DNA from 2 places in the Streptomyces sp. NPDC053431 genome. Region 1 is predicted to be linked to the other one. Evidence: predicted binding sites of a transcription regulator. Region 1 holds the regulator's gene; the other holds the start of a gene.

Region 1 (7,802 bases):
CTACCGCGTGGTCATGGAGGACGGCAGCGAGCACACGGTCACGAACCCGAGCGAGTTCCCCGAGGGCAAGATCAGCGAGGTGTTCGAGCCGGTCGTGCGCGCCACCATCCTGGCGCCCACCGAGTTCATCGGCTCCATCATGGAGCTGTGCCAGACCCGGCGCGGCACCCTCCTCGGCATGGACTACCTCTCCGAGGACCGCGTCGAGATCCGCTACACCCTGCCGCTGGCCGAGATCGTCTTCGACTTCTTCGACCAGCTGAAGTCCAAGACCCGCGGCTACGCCTCGCTCGACTACGAGCCCACCGGCGAGCAGGCCTCCAGCCTGGTCAAGGTCGACATCCTGCTGCACGGCGACAAGGTGGACGCCTTCTCGGCGATCACCCACAAGGACGCCGCGTACGCCTACGGTGTGCGGCTGGTCGCCAAGCTGCGCGAGCTCATCCCGCGGCAGGCCTTCGAGGTGCCCATCCAGGCCGCCATCGGCTCCCGGGTCATCGCCCGCGAGACCATCCGCGCCATCCGCAAGGACGTCCTCGCCAAGTGCTACGGCGGTGACATCTCCCGTAAGCGGAAGCTGCTGGAGAAGCAGAAGGAAGGCAAGAAGCGGATGAAGATGGTCGGCTCCGTGGAGGTCCCGCAGGAGGCCTTCATCGCCGTCCTGTCGAGTGACGACGCGGCCGGCGGCAAGGCCAAGAAGTAGCCGGAGCGGAGGCCGCCCAGTAGCTGCCCCGTACATCGAGATGTACCCCGAACGGGTCTGTGCGCCGTGTGCGTGCAGACCCGTTCGTTATATGCAAGCCCTTACGCGCCAGTCCCCGGCGCTCTACTCTGAAGCCGCTCGAAGGTTACTCGCCAGTTAGTTACGCACTGTCCGACCCACCGCCTGACCGCACCGCCGCCGCCCGGAGGACGTCGTGAGCGACACACAGACCCTGATCGAGAACCGGCCGCCGTCCGTGGCGACCCTCTTCCTTGAGCGAGTCGAGCGGACGCCGGACGCCGAGGCCTATCGCTACCCCGTCCCCGCCGCCGGCGACGGGCCGGACGACTGGAAGTCGCTCAGCTGGGCGCAGGCCGCCGAGCGCGTCTACGGCATCGCCGCCGGCCTCGTCGACCTCGGCGTCCAGCCGGAGGAGCGGGTCGCGCTCGCCTCCTCGACCCGGGTCGAGTGGATCCTCGCCGACCTCGGCGTCATGTGCGCCGGCGCCGCCGTCACCACGATCTACCCGCAGACCAACGCCGAGGAGTCGGCGTTCATCCTGGCCGACTCCGACTCGCGCGTCCTGATCGCGGAGAACGCGGCCCAGCTCGCCAAGGCCGTCGAGCGCCGCGCCGACCTGCCGAAGCTCCACCACGTCGTCGTCATCGACGCCGAGGGCGCGGACACCTCCGACGAGTGGGTGCTCACCCTCGCCGACCTGGAGGCGCGCGGCAAGGCCTACCTGGAGAAGCACCCGGAGGCCGTGAAGGAGCGCGTCGGGGCCATCACCGCCGACCAGCTGGCCACCCTCATCTACACCTCGGGCACCACCGGCCGTCCCAAGGGCGTGCGCCTTCCGCACGACAACTGGTCGTACATGGCCAAGGCCATCGCCTCCACCGGCCTGATCACCAAGGACGACGTGCAGTACCTGTGGCTGCCGCTCGCCCACGTCTTCGGCAAGGTGCTCACCTCCGGCCAGATCGAGGTCGGCCACGTCACCGCGGTCGACGGCCGCATCGACAAGATCATCATGAACCTGCCGGTCGTGCAGCCCACCTACATGGCCGCCGTCCCGCGCATCTTCGAGAAGGTCTACAACGGCGTCGCCGCGAAGGCGCGCGAGGGCGGCGCGGCCAAGTACAAGATCTTCCAGTGGGCGGCCGGCATCGCCCGCGAGTACGCCAAGGTCACCCAGGACAACTTCCGCCGTACGGGCACGGCCTCCGCGCCCTTCGGCCTCGCCGCCAAGCACAAGGTCGCCGACGCGCTCGTCTACAAGAAGCTCCGCGAGGCCTTCGGCGGCCGGCTGCGCGCCGCAGTCTCCGGCTCCGTCGCGCTCGCGCCCGAGATCGGCTACTTCTTCTCCGGCGCCGGCATCCACATCCTGGAGGGCTACGGCCTGACGGAGTCCTCCGCCGCCTCCTTCGTCAACCCGGGCGAGGCCTACCGCACCGGCACGGTCGGCAAGCCGCTGCCCGGCACGGAGGTCCGCATCGCCGACGACGGCGAGATCCTGCTGCGCAGCCCCGGCGTCATGGAGGGCTACCACGGCCTGCCGGAGAAGACCGCGGAGGTCCTGGAGCCGGACGGCTGGTTCCACACCGGCGACATCGGCGAGCTGTCCGCGGACGGCTACCTGCGGATCACCGACCGCAAGAAGGACCTGTTCAAGACCTCCGGCGGCAAGTACATCGCGCCGACGGAGATCGAGGGCCAGTTCAAGGCCGTCTGTCCGTTCGTCTCGAACATCGTGGTGCTCGGCGCCGACCGGAACTACTGCTCCGCGCTCATCGCCCTCGACGAGCCCGCGATCCTCGGCTGGGCGGCCGAGCACGAGCTCGGCGGGAAGTCCTACGCGGAGGTCGTGGCGTCCCCGCAGGTCGAGCAGCTGATCGAGGGCTACATCGGGCGCCTCAACGAGGGCCTGCAGCGCTGGCAGACGATCAAGAAGTTCCGCCTCCTGCCGCGCGACCTCGACGTCGAGCACGGCGAGCTCACGCCGAGCCTGAAGATGAAGCGGCCGGTGGTCGAGCGGACCTACCAGCACCTGATCGACGAGATGTACGAGGGAGCGCGGGAGGCCTGACGGCCTGGACGCCGGGGGCCTGCGCTCCGAGGGCCCGGCGGTCCAGCGGCCTGACCTGGGCCTTCGGAGTTATCCACAGGGGCGGCGCTTACGTCGGGCGGTACGGGACAATGGGCTCATGCCTTCCGTACTGCCCGATGGTGAGCCCATGCCCGAGGACGGTGCGCTGCCCGCGAGCGCCCTGCAGGGCGCCGGGGAGCGGCCGCTCGGGTTCTATCTGCACGTGCCGTACTGCGCGACCCGCTGCGGTTACTGCGACTTCAACACCTACACCGCGAGCGAGCTGCGCGGTGCCGGGGGCGTGCTCGCCTCCCGGGAGAACTACGCGGGGCAGGTGGCCGAGGAGATACGGCTCGCCCGCAAGGTCCTCGGCGACGACCCGCGTCCGGTGCGGACCGTCTTCGTCGGCGGCGGCACCCCCACGCTGCTCGACGCGGGCGATCTCGTGTCCATGCTCGCCGTCATCCGGGACGAGTTCGGGCTCGCGGACGACGCCGAGGTGACGACGGAGGCGAACCCGGAGTCCGTCGACCCCGCGTATCTGGCGACGCTGCGCGAGGGCGGCTTCAACCGGATCTCCTTCGGCATGCAGAGCGCCCGGCAGCACGTGCTGAAGATCCTCGACCGCAGCCACACGCCCGGACGCCCCGAGGCGTGCGTCGCCGAGGCGCGGGCGGCCGGCTTCGACCACGTCAACCTGGACCTCATCTACGGCACGCCCGGCGAGTCCGACGACGACTGGCGGGCGTCCCTGGACGCGGCGATCGGCGCCGGGCCGGACCACGTCAGCGCCTACGCGCTCATCGTGGAGGAGGGCACGCAGCTGGCGCGGCGCATCCGGCGCGGCGAGATACCCATGACGAACGACGACGTGCACGCGGACCGGTACCTGATCGCGGAGGACGTGCTGTCCGGGGCGGGCTACGAGTGGTACGAGGTGTCCAACTGGGCCACCTCCGATGCCGGCCGCTGCCTGCACAACGAGCTGTACTGGCGCGGCGCCGACTGGTGGGGCGCCGGACCGGGCGCCCACAGCCACGTGGGCGGGGTGCGCTGGTGGAACGTCAAGCATCCGGGCGCGTACGCGGCGGCCCTGGGGTCCGGGAAGTCGCCCGGAGCCGGCCGGGAGCTCCTGACGGAGGAGGACCGGCGGGTGGAGCGGGTGCTCCTCGAGCTGCGGCTGCGTGAGGGGGTCGAGCTGGAGCTGCTCCGGCCGGCGGGCCTGGCGGCGTCCCGCAAGGCCCTGGAGGACGGCCTCCTCGCGCCCGAGGCGTACGGCGCGGGCCGTGCCGTGCTGACGCTGCGGGGGCGGCTGCTGGCCGACGCGGTCGTCCGCGACCTGGTCGACTGACCCCAAGCGACTCCCCCCCGGGCGCCTCCCGCCCGGCGCGCCTCCCGCCCCCCGGGTGCCTTCCGTCGGGGACGCTTTGGCCGTTGTGGGCACGGCCCACCGCGGGCTGCGGGCCGCGGCGGGCTGCGGGCCGTGTCGGGCTGCGGGTCGAGTTGGGTGGGGTGGTTCGGTTGGGTTAGGGGGCTGTGACGAAGTCGATGAGTTCTTCCACTCGGCCCAGGAGGGCCGGCTCCAGGTCCTTGTAGGAGTGGACCTTCGACAGGATGTGCTGCCAGGCCGCGCCCGTGTTCTCCGGCCAGCCGAGGGCGCGACAGACGCCGGTCTTCCAGTCCTGGCCGCGGGGGACGGTCGGCCAGGCGGGGATGCCGACCGAGGAGGGCTTCACCGCCTCCCAGACGTCGATGTAGGGGTGGCCGACCACCAGGACGTCGGGGGAGGTGACCTGGGCCGCGATGCGGGACTCCTTGGAGCCGGGGACCAGGTGGTCGACCAGGACGCCCAGGCGGGCGTCCGGGGCGGGGGCGAAGTCGGCGACGACGGCCGGGAGGTCGTCGACGCCCTCCAGGTACTCCACGACCACGCCCTCGACGCGCAGGTCGTCGCCCCAGACCTTCTCGACCAGCTCGGCGTCGTGGCGGCCCTCCACGTAGATGCGGCCCGCCCGGGCGACGCGCGCCCGGGCGCCCGGGACCGCGATCGAGCCGGAGGCCGTACGGGTGGGGTGGGACGGGGCCGGGCGGGAGGGGCGGACCAGGGTGACCACCCGGCCCTCCAGCAGGAAGCCGCGCGGTTCCAGCGGGAAGACCCGGTGCTTGCCGAAGCGGTCCTCCAGGGTCACCGTGCCCGCCTCGCAACGGATCACCGCCCCGCAGAAGCCCGTCGAGACCTCCTCGACCACGAGGTCGCGGTCCGCCGGGACCTCGGGGACGGGGGCCGACTTCTTCCAAGGAGGCGTCAGGTCCGGGTTGTAGCTGCGCATTTGCGCGACGCTACGACACCTCGAAGCGGCGTGCCAGTTCCTCCCGTTGGCGTCGCACGAAGTCCGCGTCGACCAGCGCGCCGTGCCCCGGCACGTACAGCGCGTCCTCGCCGCCCAGGGACAGCAGGCGGTCGAGGGCGGCCGGCCATCGGCTCGGGATCGCGTCCGGGCCCGCCTGTGGCTCGCCCGACTCCTCCACCAGGTCGCCGCAGAAGACGACCTCCCGCTCGTCCGGCACGAGGAGTACCAGGTCGTGGCCCGTGTGGCCGGGCCCGACGTTGGCCAGGAGGACCTGCCGCCCGCCCAGGTCCAGGGTCCACTCACCGGTGACGGTGTGGCTCGGCGCCACCAGCGCCTCCGCGGCCTGGGTCGCCTCCCGCTCGTCCACCCCCTGCCGTACCGCGTCCTTCCACAGTTCCTCCCGCTCCCGCGGCAGCAGCGTGTCCATGCCGACCGCGCCGAAGACCTCGGCCCCCGGGAAGGCCGCGGTGCCCAGCACATGGTCGAAATGGGGGTGGCCGAGTGCGATGTGTGTCACCTCACGGCCGGCCAGCGCGGTCGCCTGCTCGCGCACCTCGGCGCCCTGCGCGAGGGTGGCGCCCGTGTCGTAGAGAAGCACCGCGTCCCGCCCGATCACCAGGCCCACCGTGGCGTCCCACCCCGGCAGCCGGCGCCGGCCGACCCCTCGTCCGAGCCGCTCCCAGCCGTACGTCTCCCAGTTCACGTCCATGCCCAGACGCTATCCGCTGCACCCGCTTCGACCCCGCCTCCTTGCCAGGAGCGATGTCGGCCGCCTTACACTGGCCGGGGGTTTCCTGGCACTCGGACAGGGCGAGTGCCAAAAGCGGAGCAACCGGAACCGGATCGACAGCTGGAGGTGCGCGCGATGCTCAGCGAACGCAGACTCGAGGTGCTGCGCGCCATCGTCCAGGACTACGTCGGGACGGAGGAGCCGGTCGGCTCCAAGGCGCTCACCGAGCGCCACAAGCTCGGCGTGTCGCCCGCCACCGTGCGCAACGACATGGCGGTCCTGGAGGAGGAGGGGTACATCGCCCAGCCTCACACCAGCGCCGGGCGCATCCCCACCGACAAGGGCTACCGCCTGTTCGTGGACCGGCTGGCCGGCGTCAAGCCGCTGTCGACCCCCGAGCGGCGGGCGATCCACAACTTCCTCGACGGAGCCGTCGACCTCGACGACGTCGTCGGCCGCACGGTCCGGCTGCTCGCGCAGCTCACCCGGCAGGTCGCCGTCGTGCAGTACCCCTCGCTGACCCGTTCGACGGTCCGGCACGTGGAGCTGCTGTCGCTGGCCCCCGCCCGGCTGATGCTGGTGCTCATCACCGACACCGGCCGGGTCGAGCAGCGCGTGATCGACTGCCCGGCGCCCTTCGGCGAGACCTCCCTGGCAGACCTGCGGGCCCGGCTCAACAGCCGGGTCGTCGGCCGCCGGTTCGCCGACGTGCCGCAGCTGGTGCAGGACCTGCCGGACTCCTTCGAGGAGATCGAGGACCGCGGCACGGTCTCGACCGTGCTCGCGACCCTCCTGGAGACCCTCGTGGAGGAGCAGGAGGAGCGGCTCATGATCGGCGGCACCGCCAATCTGACCCGCTTCGGACATGACTTCCCCCTGACGATCAGGCCCGTCCTGGAAGCCCTGGAGGAGCAGGTCGTCCTCCTGAAGCTGCTCGGCGAGGCCAAGGAATCGGGCATGACCGTACGCATCGGGCACGAGAACGCCCACGAGGGACTGACGTCCACGTCGGTCGTCTCGGTCGGCTACGGTTCCGGCGGCGAGGCAGTCGCCAAACTCGGCGTGGTCGGACCGACCCGCATGGACTACCCCGGAACGATGGGAGCGGTACGCGCAGTGGCACGTTACGTCGGACAGATCCTGGCGGAGTCGTAAGTGGCCACCGACTACTACGCCGTACTCGGCGTACGCCGCGACGCGTCGCAGGACGAGATCAAGAAGGCCTTCCGCCGCCTTGCCCGCGAGCTTCACCCGGACGTGAACCCGGACCCGAAGACGCAGGAGCGGTTCAAGGAGATCAACGCCGCGTACGAGGTCCTCTCGGACCCGCAGAAGAAGCAGGTCTACGACCTCGGCGGCGACCCGCTGTCCGCCTCCGGCGGCGGCGGTGGGGCCGGCGGCTTCGGCGCGGGCGGCTTCGGGAACTTCTCGGACATCATGGACGCCTTCTTCGGTACGGCGTCCCAGCGCGGCCCGCGCTCGCGCACCCGGCGCGGCCAGGACGCGATGATCCGCCTGGAGGTCACCCTCGACGAGGCGGCCTTCGGCACCACCAAGGACATCCAGGTCGACACGGCCGTCGTCTGCACCACCTGCTCGGGTGAGGGCGCCGCGCCCGGCACCACCGCGCAGACCTGCGACATGTGCCGCGGCCGTGGCGAGGTCTCCCAGGTCACCCGGTCCTTCCTGGGCCAGGTCATGACCTCCCGCCCCTGCCCGCAGTGCCAGGGCTTCGGCACCGTCGTCCCGACCCCGTGCCCCGAGTGCGCGGGCGACGGGCGCGTGCGGTCCCGCCGTACGCTCACGGTGAAGATCCCGGCCGGTGTCGACAACGGCACCCGCATCCAGCTCGCGGGTGAGGGCGAGGTCGGCCCCGGCGGCGGCCCCGCCGGCGACCTGTACGTCGAGATCCATGAGATCCCGCACGAC
Region 2 (7,802 bases), on a different contig from region 1:
GAGGCGTTGTAGGGGACCTTGACCCAGTCCTCGACGGTGTTGCTCACGGAGTAGCGGCCGCTGGAGAGCTTCTCGTAGAAGGTCTTCATCGACTCGCCGGTGCCGTTGAACAGGTCCTCGTAGTGGGCCTTGGAGAAGTCGGCGGTCCAGGCGTTGGAGTTGTCGACGCTCCGGTCCGGCTGGGGGATCTGGTTGTGCAGCGGTCCGGGGACGCTGCCGTACTTGCCCATGCTCTGGTCGCCGAACTCGGAGAGGATCGTGAGGATCTTCTCCTGGCGGACGGCGGTCGTGGTCGTCGTCTCGGCGAACTTGCCGGGGGCGACCTCGACGACGCCGCGGGCGTTCGCCTTCGCCTTGCCCTTGGCGACCAGGTCGATCGCCTTCTCGCGCAGCTCGGTGCGCTGCTTGGTGAGGGGGCCGGGGCGGTTGTCCGCGCGGGGCGCCGTGGTGGCGCCGGCGCTGCCGTCCCGGGCTTCCTGTGCCGCGGCGGGGGTGAGGCCTGCGGCGAGGAGTGCGGTGAGCGCCGACCCTAGAGTCATGCCCACGACAATCTTTTTCACGTCGTGCGATCCCTTCGCTCGCATGCGTACAACGCATGGTGCGCGTGGTTCCGTTGGGGGTGAACGGATCGCCTGGGGGAACGATCGGCGCAGAGTCTGGCACGGAAAGACCGGTCGGGAGGAGGGGGAGATCCCGAAGATTTTCTCGCCGGATAGAGGGGAGCAGTAGGGGAGGGGCAGGGGGACGCCTGATCGACGACGTCATGCGGACGTCGCGGCGGCGTCACGCCGACGTCGGCGGCGCCCCGGCGCGGGGGAGGCTACGGAAGCGCCCTCAGCGCCTCCAGCTGGTCCAGGAACCAGCGCTGCGGCGGCAGGGCCGTCGCCGCCGCCGCGAGCCGCTTCGTGCGGTCGGCGCGCTCCGGGGCCGGCATCGAGAGGGCCTCGTGGAGGGCCTCGGCGGTGCCCGTCACGTCGTACGGGTTCACCGTGAGGGCGTCCGCGCGCAGCTCCTCGTACGCGCCCGCCTCCCGCGACAGGACCAGGGCGCAGCCCTCGTCGGAGACCACCGGGATCTCCTTGGCGACCAGGTTCATCCCGTCACGGACCGGGTTGACCAGGGCCACGTCGGCCATCCGGTACGCGGCCAGCGAGCGGGTGAAGTCGTCCTGCACGGAGACCAGGACGGGCTGCCAGTCCGGCGTGCCGAACTCCTCGTTGATCCGCTCCGCGAGCGCCCGGACCGAGGCCGTGTACGTGCGGTAGACCTCCAGGTCCTGCCGCGAGGGGTAGGCGGAGGCGAGGTGCACGACGCGGCCCCGCCACTCGGGGCGGGTGGTGAGGAGCTCCCGGTAGGCGAGCAGGCCGCGCAGGATGTTCTTGGACAGCTCGGTGCGGTCCACCCGGACGATGGTCTTCCGCCCCTCGCCGACCTCGGCCCGGAGGGCCGCCAGCCGTTCCTCGACCTCCGGCCGCCGGGCCAGCGCGCGCAGTTCCCCGGCGTCCACGCCGAGGGGGTGGACGGTCACCCGGGTGCCGTCGGCCGCGCGCTCGACGAGCGGGTCGGCGAGGAAGGCGGACGCCCAGGCGTGGGTGTGGAAGCCGACCTGGTCGGCGCCGACCATGCCCTCCACCAGCTCGTGGTGGATGTCGTCCGGGAGCATCCCCAGGTACTGCGGCGAGGCCCACGGCGTGTGGGTGAAGTGCGCGATCCGCAGGTCGGGGCGCAGCGCGCGCAGCTGCCCCGGCACCAGGGCCAGGTGGTAGTCCTGCACGAGCACCGCCGCGCCCTCGTCGGCGGCCGCGGCGAGGGCCTCGGCGAAGGCGCGGTTGTAGGCCCGGTACGACTCCCACCGGCGGCGGAAGTCCGCGTCGAAGACGGGTTCGCGCGGGATGTCGTAGAGATGGTGGTGCAGGAACCACAGCACCGAGTTCGCGATGCCGTTGTACGCGTCCGCGTACACCTCCGGGTCGATGTCCAGCATCCGGACGCCCGGCTCGGACACCCCGCGCCGCACCGCCTCGCGGTCGCCGTCGCTCAGCGCCGCGCACACCCAGACGCTGTCCTCCGCCGCGCCCTCCGACGAGACGGCGCTGAGGCCCGAGACGAGCCCGCCGCCACCCCGACGGGTGTCCAGGGCGCCGTCGTCACGCACGGTGTACGAGACCGGGCCGCGGTTCGATGCCACGAGGACAGAAGCCATACGGCGAACCTAGCCCGTCCGGTAAACGCTCAAACGTACGGATTCGAGCCGCGCGGTTCGCGCCGCCCGCCCACCACGCCCCGGGGGCGACGCCACCACGCCCGGGGTCGCCACCGCGCCCGGGAGTCGTGCCACCGTGCCCGGGGGCCTCGCCACCGCGCCCCAGGGGGCATGCCGCCGCGCTCCCAGGGGTTCACGCCACCCGGCGGCGCTCCGCGTACTCCGCGATCTCCGCCATCGGGGGCCGCTCCTCCGTGTCCACCGCGTACGTGTGCGGCGTGAAGCCGTCCTCCCCGCGCTCGAACTGGGTGAGCCACGGCCGCACCAGATGGCCGCGCGAGAGCCGCAGCTGGGCCGTCCGGTAGATCGCCGCCGCCATCCGGCCGAGCGCCTGGCCGTCCTGGTGCCGGTGCTTGCGCACCCCTACGTCCACCTGTGCGAGCGCGTCCAGTCCGACCGTGTGCAGCGCGTCCACGAGAAGGCCCAGTTCCACTCCGTAACCGACCGGGAAGGGCAGGCGCTCCAGGAGCGAGCGGCGCGCCGCGTACTCGCCGCCCAGCGGCTGGACGAACCCGGCGAGCCGCGGCCAGTGCAGATTCAGCAGCGGCCGGGCCACCAGCTCCGTCACCCGGCCGCCCTGACCTGGGGCGTCGCCGAGCGGGCGGTCGTACATCGCCTTCACGAGGTCCACGTCCGGGTCGGTGAGCAGCGGCCCCACGATCCCCGTCACGAACTCCGCCGAGAAGTCCCGTAGGTCCGCGTCCACGAAGCAGACCACGTCCCCGCCGGTCACCATCAGTGACCGCCACAGGACCTCCCCCTTGCCCGGCACCGCGGGTATCCGGGGCAGGATGTCGTCCCGCGCCACCACCCGCGCGCCCGCGGCCGCGGCCACCTCGGCCGTACGGTCGGTCGAGCCCGAGTCGATGACCACCAGCTCGTCCACCAGCGGCACCGCCGGCGTCATCAGCTCGCGACGGATCACGGAGACGATCGCGCCGACCGTCGCCTCCTCGTCGAGCGCGGGCAGCACGACGCTGACCGTCGTCCCCCGTTTGGCGGCGAGGATCCGCTCCAGCGGACGGTCGGCCACGGACCAGGACCGCCGGGTCAGCCAGCGCTCCACTTCTTCCAGCAACGTGATCTCCATCTCGCGGATCGGACGACCGTCTCCCCCTCGGAAGCCTTCGGTTACAGTCTTGAACAACGCGGATGCCCGATGCATGTCGGGGTGCCGACCGCGTCTCACAACCGAATACCGCTCATCCAGAGGGGCAGAGGGAAACGGCCCGTTGAAGCCCCGGCAACCCTCCAGTCGGTTCTCGTCCACCCGTCTTCGGCCACCACCCCAGGTGGAGCCCTGACGGACGCAGCTTTTCTGCGCGAGGTCCCCGGCTAGGGAAGGTGCCAAATCCGTCTCATGGCGAAATGCGTCATGAGGAAGATGAGGAGAAAGGGCCTCGCCTCCATGGCTGTACAGACTGTCGCACCCGGAACCACCGTCGATCTCGGTCCCGCTTCCGGACTCTCCTGCCGCGAATGCGGCGAGACCTTCGCGCTCGGCCCGATCTTCGCCTGTGAGCTGTGTTTCGGCCCCCTCGAGGTCGCGTACGACCTGCCCACCGGTGACCCCGAGGCGCTGCGCAAGCAGATCGAGGCCGGCCCCGCCAACATCTGGCGCTACGCCCCGCTGCTGCCGGTCCCGGCCGACGTCGCCGAGAAGCCCAACCTGAACCCCGGCTGGACCAAGCTCGTCCAGGCCGACAACCTCGCCCGCGAGATCGGTGTCGAGCCCGGCAAGCTCTTCGTCAAGGACGACTCCGGCAACCCGACCCACTCCTTCAAGGACCGGGTCGTCGCCCAGGCCATCGAGGCCGCCCGCGCCTTCGGCTTCACCACCCTCTCCTGCTCCTCCACCGGCAACCTGGCCGGCGCCGTCGGCGCCGCCGCCGCCCGGGCCGGCTTCCGCTCCTGCGTGTTCATCCCGCACGACCTGGAGCAGGGCAAGGTCGTCATGGCCGGTGTCTACGGCGGCGACCTGGTCGCCATCGAGGGCAACTACGACGACGTCAACCGCTTCTGCTCGGAGCTCATCGGCGACCCGCTCGGCGAGGGCTGGGGCTTCGTGAACGTCAACCTGCGTCCGTACTACGGCGAGGGCTCCAAGACGCTCGCGTACGAGATCTGCGAGCAGCTCGGCTGGGTCATCCCGGACCAGCTCGTCATCCCGATCGCCTCCGGCTCCCAGCTCACCAAGATCGACAAGGGTCTGCAGGAGCTCATCAAGCTGGGCCTGGTCGAGGACAAGCCGTACAAGATCTTCGGCGCCCAGGCCGAGGGCTGCTCCCCGGTCTCCGCCGCCTTCAAGGCCGGCCACGACGTGGTGCGCCCGCAGAAGCCGAACACCATCGCCAAGTCGCTGGCGATCGGCAACCCGGCCGACGGCCCGTACGTCCTCGACATCGCCCGCCGCACCGGCGGTGCCGTGGAGGACGTGAACGACGAGCAGGTCGTCGACGCCATCAAGATCCTCGCCCGCACCGAGGGCATCTTCGCCGAGACCGCCGGCGGTGTGACCGTCGGCGTGACGAGGAAGCTGGTCGAGAACGGTCTGCTCGACCCGAGCCGCACCACCGTCGTCCTGAACACCGGTGACGGCCTCAAGACCCTGGACGCGGTGGCCGACACCTCCCAGGCGACCGCCACCATCCGCCCGAGCCTCGACGCGTTCCGCGACGCCGGCCTGGCCCACTGAAAGGTTCGTGAACACATGGCCGTGAACGTCCGCATCCCCACCATCCTCCGCACCTACACCGGTGGCCAGGCCGAGGTGCCCGCCGAGGGCGCGACCCTCGCCGAGGTCATCGCCGACCTGGAGAAGAACCACACGGGCATCGCGGCCCGCGTCCTCGACGACCAGGGCAAGCTGCGCCGCTTCGTCAACGTGTACGTGAACGACGACGACGTGCGCTTCGAGCAGGGCCTGGAGACCGTGACGCCGGACGGCGCCGGCGTCTCCATCATCCCGGCCGTCGCCGGCGGCTGCTGAGCCGTAGGCGGTCGAACCCTACCCGTCGGTACTGAATTGCCCCTTCCGCGAGAGAAAGCGGAGGGGGCAATTCTGCATGGTTGAGCGCGGTAGAGTTGGGGAAGTCCCCTCCGCTGCTCATGCCAGGCGCATATGAGAATGCGTCTGCGCCCGACAAGAAGCAGCCAAAGTGCCCGTGCCTTGTGCACCTTCTGCGCGTTTTGCCGGGCCCGACTTGCCCCGTAATTCCGGGGATTCTCCCCAATTCCCCTTTCCGGCGTGCCCAGAATTCTCGTCCGATTGACCTGTTGCAGAGGGCAGTTGGGCAGATACATTCAGCCGCGGTCGACGCGTTCCGGCGCAGGGTCTGACCCGGGTCCGCGAAGTGCGGGCCCGCGCAAGGGCCAGTAATAGGGGAGTTAGGCATGGCTCAGGGCACCGTCAAGTGGTTCAACGCGGAGAAGGGCTACGGCTTCATCGCGGTCGACGGTGGTGCGGATGTTTTCGTCCACTACAGCGCGATCCAGATGGACGGATACCGCACCCTCGAAGAGGGTCAGCGGGTCGAGTTCGAGATCTCGCAGGGCCAGAAGGGTCCGCAGGCGGACATGGTCAAGCTCGCCGTCTGAGCGCGGCGCGATCGGCCACCGACGCACTTCCGTCGAGGGGCCCGCATCCTGACCGGGATGCGGGCCCCTCGCGCGTTCCCGTACGGGCCCGGAGCGGGCCCGGAGCGGGAGGCGCCAGGGGTGCTCGATCTGCGGGAGTCGCTTGCACTCTCCTAGGGCGAGTGCTAATCATTGGCGTTAGCACTCTGAAGGTGAGAGTGCTACGAGGATCGGGCAGACGAGGTCGCCGGCCGAGTGGGGCAAGGAACCACGCGGAGGGCGGGCCGTCCGTCGCGGGCGTCGGCGCGGTCCAGGAGCGTTATCCACCCCATGTCCGGGAGGACCACTTCACATGGCCAAGATCATCGCGTTCGACGAGGAGGCCCGGCGCGGTCTCGAGCGCGGCATGAACCAGCTCGCTGACGCCGTCAAGGTCACCCTCGGCCCCAAGGGTCGCAACGTCGTCCTCGAGAAGAAGTGGGGCGCCCCCACGATCACCAACGATGGTGTCTCCATCGCCAAGGAGATCGAGCTCGAGGACCCGTACGAGAAGATCGGCGCCGAGCTGGTCAAGGAAGTCGCCAAGAAGACGGACGACGTCGCCGGCGACGGTACGACCACCGCCACCGTTCTCGCCCAGGCGCTGGTCCGTGAGGGCCTGCGCAACGTCGCCGCCGGCGCCAACCCGATGGCCCTCAAGCGCGGCATCGAGAAGGCCGTCGAGGCCGTCTCCGGTGCGCTGCTCGACCAGGCGAAGGAGGTCGAGACGAAGGAGCAGATCGCCTCCACCGCCTCCATCTCCGCCGCCGACACCCAGATCGGCGAGCTCATCGCCGAGGCCATGGACAAGGTCGGCAAGGAAGGCGTCATCACCGTCGAGGAGTCCCAGACCTTCGGTCTGGAGCTGGAGCTCACCGAGGGTATGCGCTTCGACAAGGGCTACATCTCGGCGTACTTCGCGACCGACATGGAGCGCATGGAGGCCGCGCTCGAGGACCCGTACATCCTCATCGTCAACTCCAAGGTCTCCTCGGTGAAGGACCTGCTCCCGCTCCTCGAGAAGGTCATGCAGTCGGGCAAGCCGCTGCTGATCATCGCCGAGGACGTCGAGGGCGAGGCCCTGTCGACCCTGGTCGTCAACAAGATCCGTGGCACCTTCAAGTCCGTCGCCGTCAAGGCCCCGGGCTTCGGCGACCGCCGCAAGGCGATGCTGAACGACATCGCCATCCTCACCGGCGGCACGGTCATCTCCGAGGAGGTCGGCCTCAAGCTCGAGAACGCCGGCCTGGACCTGCTGGGCCGCGCCCGCAAGGTCGTCATCACCAAGGACGAGACCACCATCGTCGACGGTGCCGGTGACAGCGAGCAGGTCGCCGGTCGCGTGAACCAGATCCGTGCCGAGATCGAGAACTCCGACTCGGACTACGACCGCGAGAAGCTCCAGGAGCGCCTGGCGAAGCTCGCCGGTGGCGTCGCCGTCATCAAGGCCGGTGCCGCGACCGAGGTCGAGCTCAAGGAGCGCAAGCACCGCATCGAGGACGCCGTGCGCAACGCGAAGGCGGCCGTCGAGGAGGGCATCGTCGCCGGTGGTGGCGTGGCCCTGCTGCAGGCCTCCGCGGTCTTCGAGAAGCTGGAGCTGGACGGCGACGAGGCCACCGGTGCCAACGCCGTCAAGCTGGCCCTGGAGGCCCCGCTGAAGCAGATCGCCGTCAACGGTGGTCTCGAGGGCGGCGTCGTCGTGGAGAAGGTGCGCAACCTCCCCGTCGGCCACGGCCTGAACGCCGCGACCGGTGAGTACGTCGACATGATCGCCGAGGGCATCATCGACCCGGCCAAGGTGACGCGCTCCGCGCTGCAGAACGCCGCCTCCATCGCGGCCCTGTTCCTCACCACCGAGGCCGTCATCGCCGACAAGCCGGAGAAGGCCGCCGCGCCGGCCGGCGGCGGCATGCCGGGCGGTGAC

What was found. The regulator HrcA, encoded in region 1, represses chaperone genes, less so after heat shock. The targets are predictions, from matches to a motif close to TTNGCACTCNGNNNNNCNGAGTGCNAA.
Region 2: a site for HrcA is predicted at 6,002-6,028, ahead of groL (chaperonin GroEL). Genes of this name have one in related genera too.

The regions. Positions count from the first base shown of each region.
Region 1 covers NZ_JBITXX010000001.1:476,761-484,562, forward strand. Annotated here, with positions in the region: gene lepA (translation elongation factor 4) at 1-703, shown strand, start outside; gene ACIGXE_RS02005 (AMP-dependent synthetase/ligase) at 918-2,792, shown strand; gene hemW (radical SAM family heme chaperone HemW) at 2,911-4,143, shown strand; gene ACIGXE_RS02015 (DUF3097 domain-containing protein) at 4,319-5,122, opposite strand; gene ACIGXE_RS02020 (MBL fold metallo-hydrolase) at 5,133-5,852, opposite strand; gene hrcA (heat-inducible transcriptional repressor HrcA) at 6,009-7,028, shown strand; gene dnaJ (molecular chaperone DnaJ) at 7,029-7,802, shown strand, end outside.
Region 2 covers NZ_JBITXX010000017.1:11,139-18,940, reverse strand. Annotated here, with positions in the region: gene ACIGXE_RS30290 (immune inhibitor A domain-containing protein) at 1-560, opposite strand, end outside; gene ACIGXE_RS30285 (trehalose-6-phosphate synthase) at 821-2,203, opposite strand; gene ACIGXE_RS30280 (glucosyl-3-phosphoglycerate synthase) at 2,397-3,341, opposite strand; SAM riboswitch class I at 3,463-3,654, shown strand; gene thrC (threonine synthase) at 3,648-4,958, shown strand; gene ACIGXE_RS30270 (MoaD/ThiS family protein) at 4,974-5,252, shown strand; gene ACIGXE_RS30265 (cold-shock protein) at 5,657-5,860, shown strand; gene groL (chaperonin GroEL) at 6,192-7,802, shown strand, end outside.